DNA from 3 places in the Peribacillus muralis genome. Region 1 is predicted to be linked to each of the others. Evidence: riboswitches for the same ligand, from Rfam matches in the RefSeq annotation. Region 1 holds a riboswitch; each other region holds the start of a gene.
What was found. A riboswitch is a leader RNA that binds a small molecule or an ion and turns the genes downstream of it on or off. The one in region 1 is predicted to bind cyclic di-GMP.
Positions count from the first base shown of each region.

Region 1 (3,281 bases):
GATGTCATTCAATGCGACAATCAATACCATAAGGAAAGCGCCGGCCACAAATGTGGAAAGTCTGCCTCTGCCCCCTGACTTGATGTTGATTCCGGATTGTCCGATCATTGCGCATCCAGCCATTCCCCCAAAACATCCGGCAATGATATTGCCTAGGCCCTGTCCTTTTGCCTCCCGATTTTTATTGCTTGGTGTGTCAGTCAGCTCATCGACTATTTGGGCCGTCAATAAAGATTCAAGCAGCCCTACAAATGCAAGCGCTATTGAATAGGGCAATATGATAGCCAGCGTTTCAAAGGCCAAAGGGATGTCTGGGAGCATGAATATCGGGAGTGCTTCGGTCAATTGCCCCATATCCCCAACTGTACGGACCGTCGCCCCTGTTGAAATGGCGGCGATCGTTATCAAAATGATGGCAACGAGAGGGGAAGGGATGGCCTTCGTAATCCGTGGGAAAAGATAAATGATCGCTAATGAAACGGCGGTCATGACATACATGACCCAAGATTCACCCGCAAAATGGGTAAGCTGTGCTGTGAATATCAAGAGTGCTAATGAATTCACAAAACCAGTCATTATCGTTGCCGCAATTAAATAGTTAAGGCCGTGATCTTTAACAAGGTCGACCATGACAAGTGCCATTGCTCCTGTGGCAGCCGATATCATTCCTGGTCTTCCGCCGACAAAAGAGATGACGATGGCAATGCAGAATGAGGCGTATACACCAACCATTGGGTCAACACCAGCAATGATCGAAAACGCAATGGCCTCCGGAATCATTGCAAAGGCAACGACAATACCTGAAAGAACATCTCCGCGGACGTTGCCGAACCATTCCTGTCTGTATGCAGATATATTCAATGAAACGCTCCTTTTGCTTTATAAATGGTGTTTACTTTTTCGCGCACTAAATTATAGCATGAGTATATATTTCCAACTATTGGTTTATTAATCCGGGGCGAACGGAAGCCAGTGGCTCAAGAAGGTCATTATCAAAGGGCTGTCAGGGGCACCTCTAATGGAAAGTGCAAAAAAACGATGAACTTTAATGGAAGGAGTTTGGATGAATGACGCACTTTCATCAACCTTTGGTCTGTATTCAAGCAGGGTGGTGGATGAAAACGGGAGTTGCCATTATGGAAGGGAGTGAAAGGAAACATAATTAGAGGAAAGGCTCATGATTGGTTAAGGGTTGCAGAAACGGGTGAAGCTGATGAACGTAAGGGGGACCATTTTTGTTGGTTTTACCTATATGTTTCCCATCTTACCTAGGGTTAGGCGGGCGGGAGACGGAGTAATTCCCATGAATGATGCTGGATTTACATACGGGGCATGTCACTTCCTTATAATGCTTGAACGTGATCTTGCGAAGGTCGCTTCTGGTCAGGATGGCAAATACATGATATCTTGCGCCGCATGCACACGTATTTTTATCTTTAACGATGTGCCGCTCATTTGTATTAACTGAATAAATGGTTGGAAAAAACATATATAACCCCTCTTTTTTCTAATTTTAGGCAAATTAAAAAGAGACAAGAAATAAATAATTAAGCGATTTAATCAAGATAAATCTTGGCGGCCCGGCTGCCATGACAACCAAGTCGTTGTTTTAGGCCCGTGGCTTTGCGTCTTTTATTTTCATAAAATTTGCCCTTATATAATCTTAACATAAAATGACAAGCGATTATTAGATCATGAACAAATACTTTGATCTGTGACTATCTTATCGTTCCAATTTGAATTTATCTTTACATGGAGTGCAGGTTATTTCCGTCATAGGCTTGAAAATGACTTGTTTCAAATCTTTTTTCTCGAATATCCGTCGGTAATTATGAATGATGCCACATTCGCAATAACGTTGATTTTTGATGATGTGCACTTTTGAATAAAATGTGAAAGTCGGGTACATGATTAGCTCCTTGTGTATGGGTATAATATACTAGGTATATTATACTACTTGAACACAGTGCTAGGTAACTGATTTTTATAGTGAAGTTGAAATAAACGATAGGGGATATAGGATTTTTTAATTACATGGTTTCGCAGAAAATTCGCCACCCCACTATGCAGGAGAACGAAGCTGGAATGAAAGAAAGAACGAGCATCCAATTTGCGGGTAAAACTGCTAAACTCACGGGAAGCGCCCGGACTTAAAGAAAACTTCTCCACTTCTGCCCATGACTATCGTTTAAGGTTGCTTTAGATACTGTATTAGTCGTGATATGCCAAGAAAGACTGATATCTACCCTTTTATCGGAAGTATTGGAACCTAAAGAAGATGCTGCCTGCAATATACAGGCAGCATCTTCTTTAGGTTGACTAGCTGCCATCTAAAGTGTCCCTTATAGAGGGATACTTCAGATAACAGGATTCTAATAGTGAGTATTAATGGGAACGTGCCAATTCCGGATTGCGGTGCATCGCTAAATAAAGGACCAGTCCGGCGATGAGGAGCAAGGTGCTGGTCGTGATGAAAACAGCGGAGAATCCATAGAATCCAGCGACCATTCCGCCCATTGCTGGCCCGATGATATTGCCTAAAAAACGAAGACTTGTATTGTAGCCCAAGACTTCCCCCTGCATTGCGACGGGCGCTTCCTGACGAATATAGGCAATCCTTACTGGGATGATGCCGCCTATGGCCATGCCTAGTAAGAATCGGACAAAAACTAACTGCCAAAACTGATTGATGAAGGCTCCAGGCAAGTAAACGAGTGCTGTCAGGAAGAGAAGCAGTACAAGTATCTTCACATGTCCGTGCCGATCGCCAATTTTGCCCCAGTGACGCGCCATCAGTAGATTCCCCAGTCCTGCTGCGGAAAAGGCGATACCTGAATAAAACCCAAGATTGGAAGTGCCGTGCAGTTCCCCGACGTATAAGGAAAGTATGGGCTGGATGCTGAAGTGGGCAACTTGGACTAGTGTTGAAATGAGCATGATATTGACAAGGATGGGGTTGCGCAGGATATGAGAGAGAACTTCCCTGCTAGTGTAGCTTGATTTCGTTCCCGACTGCCGTTTCATTTGGTATTCCTTCGTTGCAATGACGAGGAGACCAGAAATGAAAATGGTGATCGAGGTGAATTTGAAAGCGGTAGAATAGCCGACTGTGTCGGCAAGGATGCCGCCAAGCAATGGTCCGAAAAGCGAACCGGTTATATTTCCCGTTTGCAGCGTTCCAAGAACGCGCCCAGCAATTTCTTTCGGTGTTTGGGTCGAAATGAAGGCCTGTGACATCGATATGAAGCCAGTGAATATCCCCGTGAACATCCTTAAGATGA
Region 1 is NZ_CP017080.1:1,097,939-1,101,219, forward strand. Features, by position in the region: partial or broken gene ABE28_RS05230 (SulP family inorganic anion transporter) at 1-861, opposite strand, end outside; gene ABE28_RS24865 (hypothetical protein) at 1,265-1,489, opposite strand; cyclic di-GMP riboswitch class I at 1,572-1,662, opposite strand; gene ABE28_RS05245 (hypothetical protein) at 2,151-2,330, opposite strand; gene ABE28_RS05250 (MFS transporter) at 2,386-3,281, opposite strand, start outside.

Region 2 (3,281 bases), 2.2 Mb from region 1:
AAGGCGTAGGGGGCTCTCCTTGAAAAAATAGACCATATTCGGGCTGTTTGAACCGTACTGATAATTTGCATATGACGGGAAAACCATCATATAGTGCCCAATTAAGACAATAAGCGCTGCCACCCCCCTTAATGAGTCAAATTCCCCATATCTGCTAGTCATATTTTCCTCCATATGAACCGTTTTTTTATAATATAGCATTTGTTCTCAATAAAGTATACTAAGTTCTTTAAAACAGACAAAATTAGACAAAAAAAGCATAAACCTAATGATGAAATCTTATATTTTGCCTGAGGAACATATAAAAAAAAGTAACGTTAATTCTTTGGAATTCGAAAGAATATTGGAAAAAAAGCAGCTTTTTTTTATTTGTTCCTATATGCCTAGAGCATCCACTGATTCAAGAGACAATTGACTGTAAATAGGCAAGTCGGGTTACGGGAAGGACAAATGTTAAAAAAGATATAGTCCTAATGGCTGAGGAAAGTTTACCAATAGATAGTGAGGTAAATAGAAAGAGGAATGAAGCTAATTGACATAATAATGTAAGAGTGGTAAGTTTTTTTTATTAATTCGTTATAATGAACAAATCGTTCTTAGATAAAAAAGATAAAGAGATTTTATAAAAATACAGTTGTGAAAATGGTAAATATACATTTGTATTTTTTCCTCATCCAAAGCAAAAACTCGATTAATGAATTAGAAAAGAAAGGATGAATTTTTATGCCTTTATACCAAATGAGAGAAGTATGGACACCTTTAAAATTAGTTGGAGTAAAGTTTTACAAAACAGATGATGGAAGTATTTTCATGAAAGTGTTTAATAAACATCGCAGAAAGTTAAAGTGATCAGGTTTAGACGATGCAGATCAAGTGCTTGTCATGAATCAGGGAGAAATCATACAGGTGGGTGAATATAATCAGTTAGCGAATGTGAGGGGAGGGATATTCAGCCATTTATTAGGCATTCCAAAGAAATCTAGTGTGTATGGGTAAAAGACATATATATCATGTAAGGAAAGTCAGGATGCACCTATGAAATGGTTTGTCATCCTGTCTTTTTTTATAGGGTAGTTACTGAAATGCTTGATGATGATGGTATGGAAATTATTTTTATGGAATAGTAATATTATTTAATTTCAACAGTTGTTTCTATTTTTTCTGAATGGAGAAAGATTGATTTAACAATGATTTTATATCAAGATGTCGCTAATTGGTGAAAAATGACGAAATAAAACGAATAGTATTATGAGCTATTTTGATCCTTTTAATCATAATTAAAAGTATAATAATAGTAAGTATTCAAGATAATTAATATTGGTCTAATCGATTGGAAAAAATGCGGAGAATTCTTGAGAAAGGCAAACCTATTGAAAAGTAGGGACGCAAAATTACAGGTCTAAGGCTAATGCTAAGATGGCTGTGTTGCCACAAGTTGGGTGGGGTTTGTCTTGAACGCAAGCAAGGAATTGGAAGAATGGGTTAGTTTAATGGTGGAAGCGAGAAATGCTGGGCTATCCATTGAAGATGTGCAAATATTCATTGCAGAAAATGGTACGAGAGAAAAGCAATACATAAGAGTATAGGAAAGGGTTTCTTTGAAAGACTGTTATACAGTCTTTTTTTTATTTCATCCCAAGTGAACCTTCTACAAAAGGAAGATGAAAAATAGTTCATATAATCTCTTAAATATTTCGCGATGTGTGCCGATACTATACATATAAATAAAGCAAAGGGACTTCGCGGAGGGCGATGTCAGTTAGCTGCCATCAGAATTAAAGGAGATTATTCGATGACAAAAAACAAATTCATTACGTTCGAGGAAGTTTATGCAAAGAAACAGAGAAAAAAGAAGCTGTTTATCGGGTCTTATATTACGATTATTTTGGTTTTAATTTCAGTCATGACTTTTTTTCTGGGTCAATCATAATTGGGGAATGCTGGGGCTGAGGAATCGGTCCTTTTTTTTGTTGTATCCGCTAAATATACTAGTTGAACTAGTTACTAATGGTAGCTTTACAGTAATTTAACTTGTCATATTCAACCATATATGTAATTATCAATTAAATGAGCTATATTCCTAATATATCAAAAATTGGAATGGGAAAACAGTATGAGCGGGCGGCTCGACTATATGGGAGTTGGATTTTGAAATGGAATTTTTAGAAATCTTAAAGGATACGTACGCAAAAGGGGAGTCTGGAGAGGATATTACGATAACGGAGCTGGTGGAGGAGCTTAAGGGAAAATTAAGCGCAATCATCGAGGAGCCTGAACGTGTATGATCCATAATACATATACCCCATCCGGGGCGATGGTGATTTTCTTTTTTCTCGCAGATCTATGAGGAGCAGGGGATGACGCCTTTATTGGCGCGCAGTTCGCTTTAATAGGATTGCTTGGGGGAGTTTTCCTTCATGCTTGGGCGGGTTGAGGTGAGTGGGCATACTTCAACACCGGTTTACTTTTCCCCATTTTCATCGAAATTGATAAAATGCCCAGTTTCATAATCGATGCATGATCGTCTTCATCTAAGAGTTCGGGTGCTCTTCATCCTTTTGGATAGAAAGTTCACCCAGCTAACTGCAGATTCTCTCAAAACAAGTGTGTGAAAAAAAACTGGGAACATCGGGTTTCCACAATAGGAGTAGGGGCATGTACTGAATCTTTTACTGGCAAACCAGAGAGATTCGTCGGTTCCGCTCTTTTTTTATTTGGTGCAAATTTCACCTGAACAGTGGAGTCTCTTATTTTGGGGTTGAACGCGCGGAGGATTACATCATTCCGTCTAATTACATCGAGTGCACATGCGACGACTAACGCGTGCAATGGTCGATACTCTGTATTACGAATCATAAAAATGCTTTTGATGAAGTTCATAAATGGCACAGGGAGTTTCAAATTTGGAACACCTCGTGTCATTTATTCTTATAAAATGAAGGAATGACAGATGCTCAGTATACTACAAATCGAGCTTCAAAATGAACGAAGCTTATGATGGTTTAAGGAAGATCCATTTATACAGAGATTGCTGAAAAAAGAAGAAGTAACAATTAAATCAATGGTTAAGAGCGCAATAGTAGCTGCATGGAATATCAGGCTTTTGTGAATCTTGCCATTTTCAAGGAAGGGAATATCACCGTTTATTTGATATTGAGTGAAAAAATGCTCATTAGCCTCAGGTTCATTTTTTTATGGGGCTGACGAATTGCTAGAGGGGGAGAACCGTTTGAAAAGAGTTAAAAAAGCCATCATTCCGGCGGCGGGGCTAGGAACAAGGT
Region 2 is NZ_CP017080.1:3,262,281-3,265,561, reverse strand. Features, by position in the region: gene ABE28_RS15890 (acyltransferase family protein) at 1-162, opposite strand, end outside; cyclic di-GMP riboswitch class I at 1,351-1,433, shown strand; gene ABE28_RS25135 (anti-repressor SinI family protein) at 1,452-1,586, shown strand; gene ABE28_RS25130 (hypothetical protein) at 1,793-1,930, shown strand; gene ABE28_RS25820 (YwzD family small protein) at 2,154-2,285, shown strand; gene galU (UTP--glucose-1-phosphate uridylyltransferase GalU) at 3,230-3,281, shown strand, end outside.
Region 2: another riboswitch for cyclic di-GMP. It lies ahead of ABE28_RS25135 (anti-repressor SinI family protein); the one in region 1 lies ahead of ABE28_RS24865 (hypothetical protein).

Region 3 (3,281 bases), 1.4 Mb from region 1:
ACACCCCCATCTCGGAAGCATCACGGTGTGCCAAGTATTCATTGACTGTAACGACATGTACACCTTTACCAGTAAGCGCGTTTAAATAAACCGGCATGGTGGATGTTAAGGTTTTACCTTCCCCAGTTTTCATCTCTGAGATATTCCCATCATGAAGAGATGCCCCGCCCATGATCTGAACGCGGTAAGGATATAGGCCAAGAGCACGCTTCGCCCCTTCTCGTGCTACCGCAAAAGCCTCTACGAGCAGGTCATCGACGGTTTCCCCGTTTTGGTAGCGCCCTTTAAACTCCTCCGTTTTGGCACGCAGCTGTTCATCCGATAAGGCAGCCGTCCCATCGGCCAAGGCTTCCACTTGGTCGGCAATTTTTTCCAGGCGTTTAATTTCTCGCTTATTCGGATCAAAAACTTTATTTAATATATTAAGCATTCAATAACGCTCCTCTATTATGGTAATGATCGTTCATTGACAAATTCATATAAGTAAGAAGAAATGTAACTTCTATTATTCCCAATCCACGCTTAATTTTACCACTTCTATCCTAGAGGTACAACTTCATATGACTGCATGCCTTTATACCTGAATTCAATTCTTGCGAAAAACAATGGATTAATGATGAGTAAAACTGTTAAAATAAAAGGAAGTATAAATCATTAAATGGAACTCCCCACTATCCCAAGTGCAAATGTGAATGATACATAACCTTCCACCACTAGATGCTGACCAGGCCCTAGTGATAGCTGCCAAGGAAATGCAACCAGGTTTCATGTTTGAATTTTTAAAAGGTGGGCTACTAACAAGTAGAAGATAAATAGAACATGTTTCGAGGTGGTATTATGATTGGTGAACGTGTAAAAAAACTGCGTGAAGAAAAAAAGATGTCAATGACTGAACTAGCCGATAAAGCCGGGGTGGCGAAGTCTTACTTAAGTTCGTTAGAGCGTAACTTACAAACGAATCCTTCTATTCAATTTCTCGAAAAGATCTCCGCCGTACTTAACATTCCTGTTGATGCCCTCCTTTACGATGCACCAAATAAGGAAGCCTTGGATAATGATTGGATGAAAATCGTTGAGGAAGCCATGAAATCAGGTGTTTCGAAGCAACAATTCAGGGAATTCATCGAGTTTAATAAATGGAGAAAAGATAAAGAATAGTAGAAGTTCATTGGTCTACCTACATAATCCTGAAGTAAACAGTATGAAAAAAGCTAGACTTGCTGAAATCTAATGGGAATAATTAGCCCTATAAACAGCTTTGTACACACCGCTGTTTATAGGGGGTTTAAGGCAATTAGCTTCCATTCCTCTCCTCTAACTGAAGCTCAAGGCATTTCCGTTCAAAAAAAGCACTTATCTCCTCTTTTTTAAAACCCAAGCTTCGTGCTTCTGATATTAAATCCACCCATTCTTGATCCATTTCCATTTTAGCCACCTCTTCTACCTCCTAAAATACCTTTGTATTTCAGGCAGACCAGCCATCTTAGTCGAGCGGACCTTAGACCTGTGCCTTTGCGCCCCTATCTTTCAATAAGTTTGCCTTTGTCGTGGTACTAATTACCAAATACATTGCTTGTTAAACCTATTATACCGGATACTTGCACCATATAATGTAATATTATGTCGCTAAATGAGCAAAATGTAAAAAATTTTATCCGACAAAATATTACAATATTGAGAAAATTCAAGATCTCCTTCAACTTCTCCTGTTTATGAAATAAAAAATATTGCTCTTCCTATTCAGTGGACTTTTTCTATTGACTCTCTCCAGCACTAGCGGATCCAAGGCTTTTTGCAAAGTCAGGTCATCACCGCAGGTTGGGCAAAGCCACTGTCCATATTCTGCACTGCTAAAAGAAGCCCGATGGCATTTATGGCAATTCTTTTGATACAAAATATCCAGCCCCCTGCACCATGATCAAATTGTTTTTTATAAATAACTTTATGTTCTTTATAAAGAACCACAATTTGAGTATAGTACAAAAGCAAGATCCATTAAAATAGGTATAATTAACTATTTATCTCATTAAAGAACGAATTTTGTTCTTTAAACAAAACATATCATTGCCTGGACTACCATGAAGAATAGCCCCTATCAATATCTATCAACATGCAAAAAAGCACAACCCAATGGCTGGGCTGTGCTTTAATTCATAGTTTCAAATTTAGCTAGGTTCAATCAAGCCGTAGCGCCCATCTTTACGACGGTATACGACATTCGTTGTGTTAGTATCTGCATTCGTGTAAACGAAGAAGCTATGACCAAGCATATTCATTTGCAAAATCGCTTCTTCACTGTCCATTGGCTTCAAATCGAAGCGCTTATTGCGGACCACTTCAACATCATCATCATCTTGGAATTCATCGACCATTTCGTCAACGTCCGTATTGAAAGCAAATGCTTCAGGAGTCGTTGATAAGTTGTTTCTGAATTTACGATTGACCTTCGTTTTATGTTTACGAATTTGGCGTTCAAGCTTATCATTGATCAAGTCAATGGCAGCATACATATCCGCATTTTCCTCTTCAGCACGAAGAACCAAATTCTGCATAGGAATCGTCACTTCGACCTTGGATGTATTATTGTTCACTTTCAAATTAACTAACACATTTGCATCTGGTGTATTGTTAAAATATCGTTCTAACTTGCCAATTTTCTTTTCGACGTATTCTCGAATTGCTGGAGTTACCTCAATGTTTTCACCGCGTACGTTGTAATTCATAAAGTGAGTCCTCCTTAAATTAAGACTATAACAGTTAGATTCTACAATACCCCTCCTGGTTCCTTTAGAAACATATCATGCAATATGTCGAAATTATGAAACAATTGTCGGAAGGTTTTTGAAAGGGTTGATGTCTTCCCTACATTCATTATAACAAATGGCTAGCGATAAAGAAAAAATTAAGCACGGATTATTTACAGAAAATTTATAAAATCTTAACTCAAAAAAGCCGTTTGGACTCCAAACGGCAGGGTAATCAATTTCTTTTATCGTAGAACATGCCATCGATCGATAGACTCTCATATGGGTTCGTATATTTATTGGAGGACTTTTTCTTTTTGTTTATTTCCTGGATGTCCCGCTGTATTTCCTGTTTTTGAAGCATAAGCAGGCTGTCGACCTGTTGATTAAGCAGCATGGTCCTGCGGCCTAACTGCTGCTCTACAGCAGTAAAAGGCGGCTTGATTTGTGCGAGGACTTCATCCCTTCGGTCAATCAGCTCGGTGATCTTTCTTATTTTGTCCTCACGTTCTGCGTTCGTCATATCTTCCAGAACGG
Region 3 is NZ_CP017080.1:4,601,516-4,604,796, forward strand. Features, by position in the region: gene secA (preprotein translocase subunit SecA) at 1-430, opposite strand, end outside; gene ABE28_RS22390 (helix-turn-helix domain-containing protein) at 838-1,158, shown strand; gene ABE28_RS24740 (anti-repressor SinI family protein) at 1,295-1,426, opposite strand; cyclic di-GMP riboswitch class I at 1,466-1,551, opposite strand; gene ABE28_RS22395 (hypothetical protein) at 1,801-1,983, opposite strand; gene hpf (ribosome hibernation-promoting factor, HPF/YfiA family) at 2,166-2,723, opposite strand; gene ABE28_RS22405 (flagellar protein FliT) at 2,980-3,281, opposite strand, start outside.
Region 3: another riboswitch for cyclic di-GMP. It lies ahead of ABE28_RS24740 (anti-repressor SinI family protein); the one in region 1 lies ahead of ABE28_RS24865 (hypothetical protein).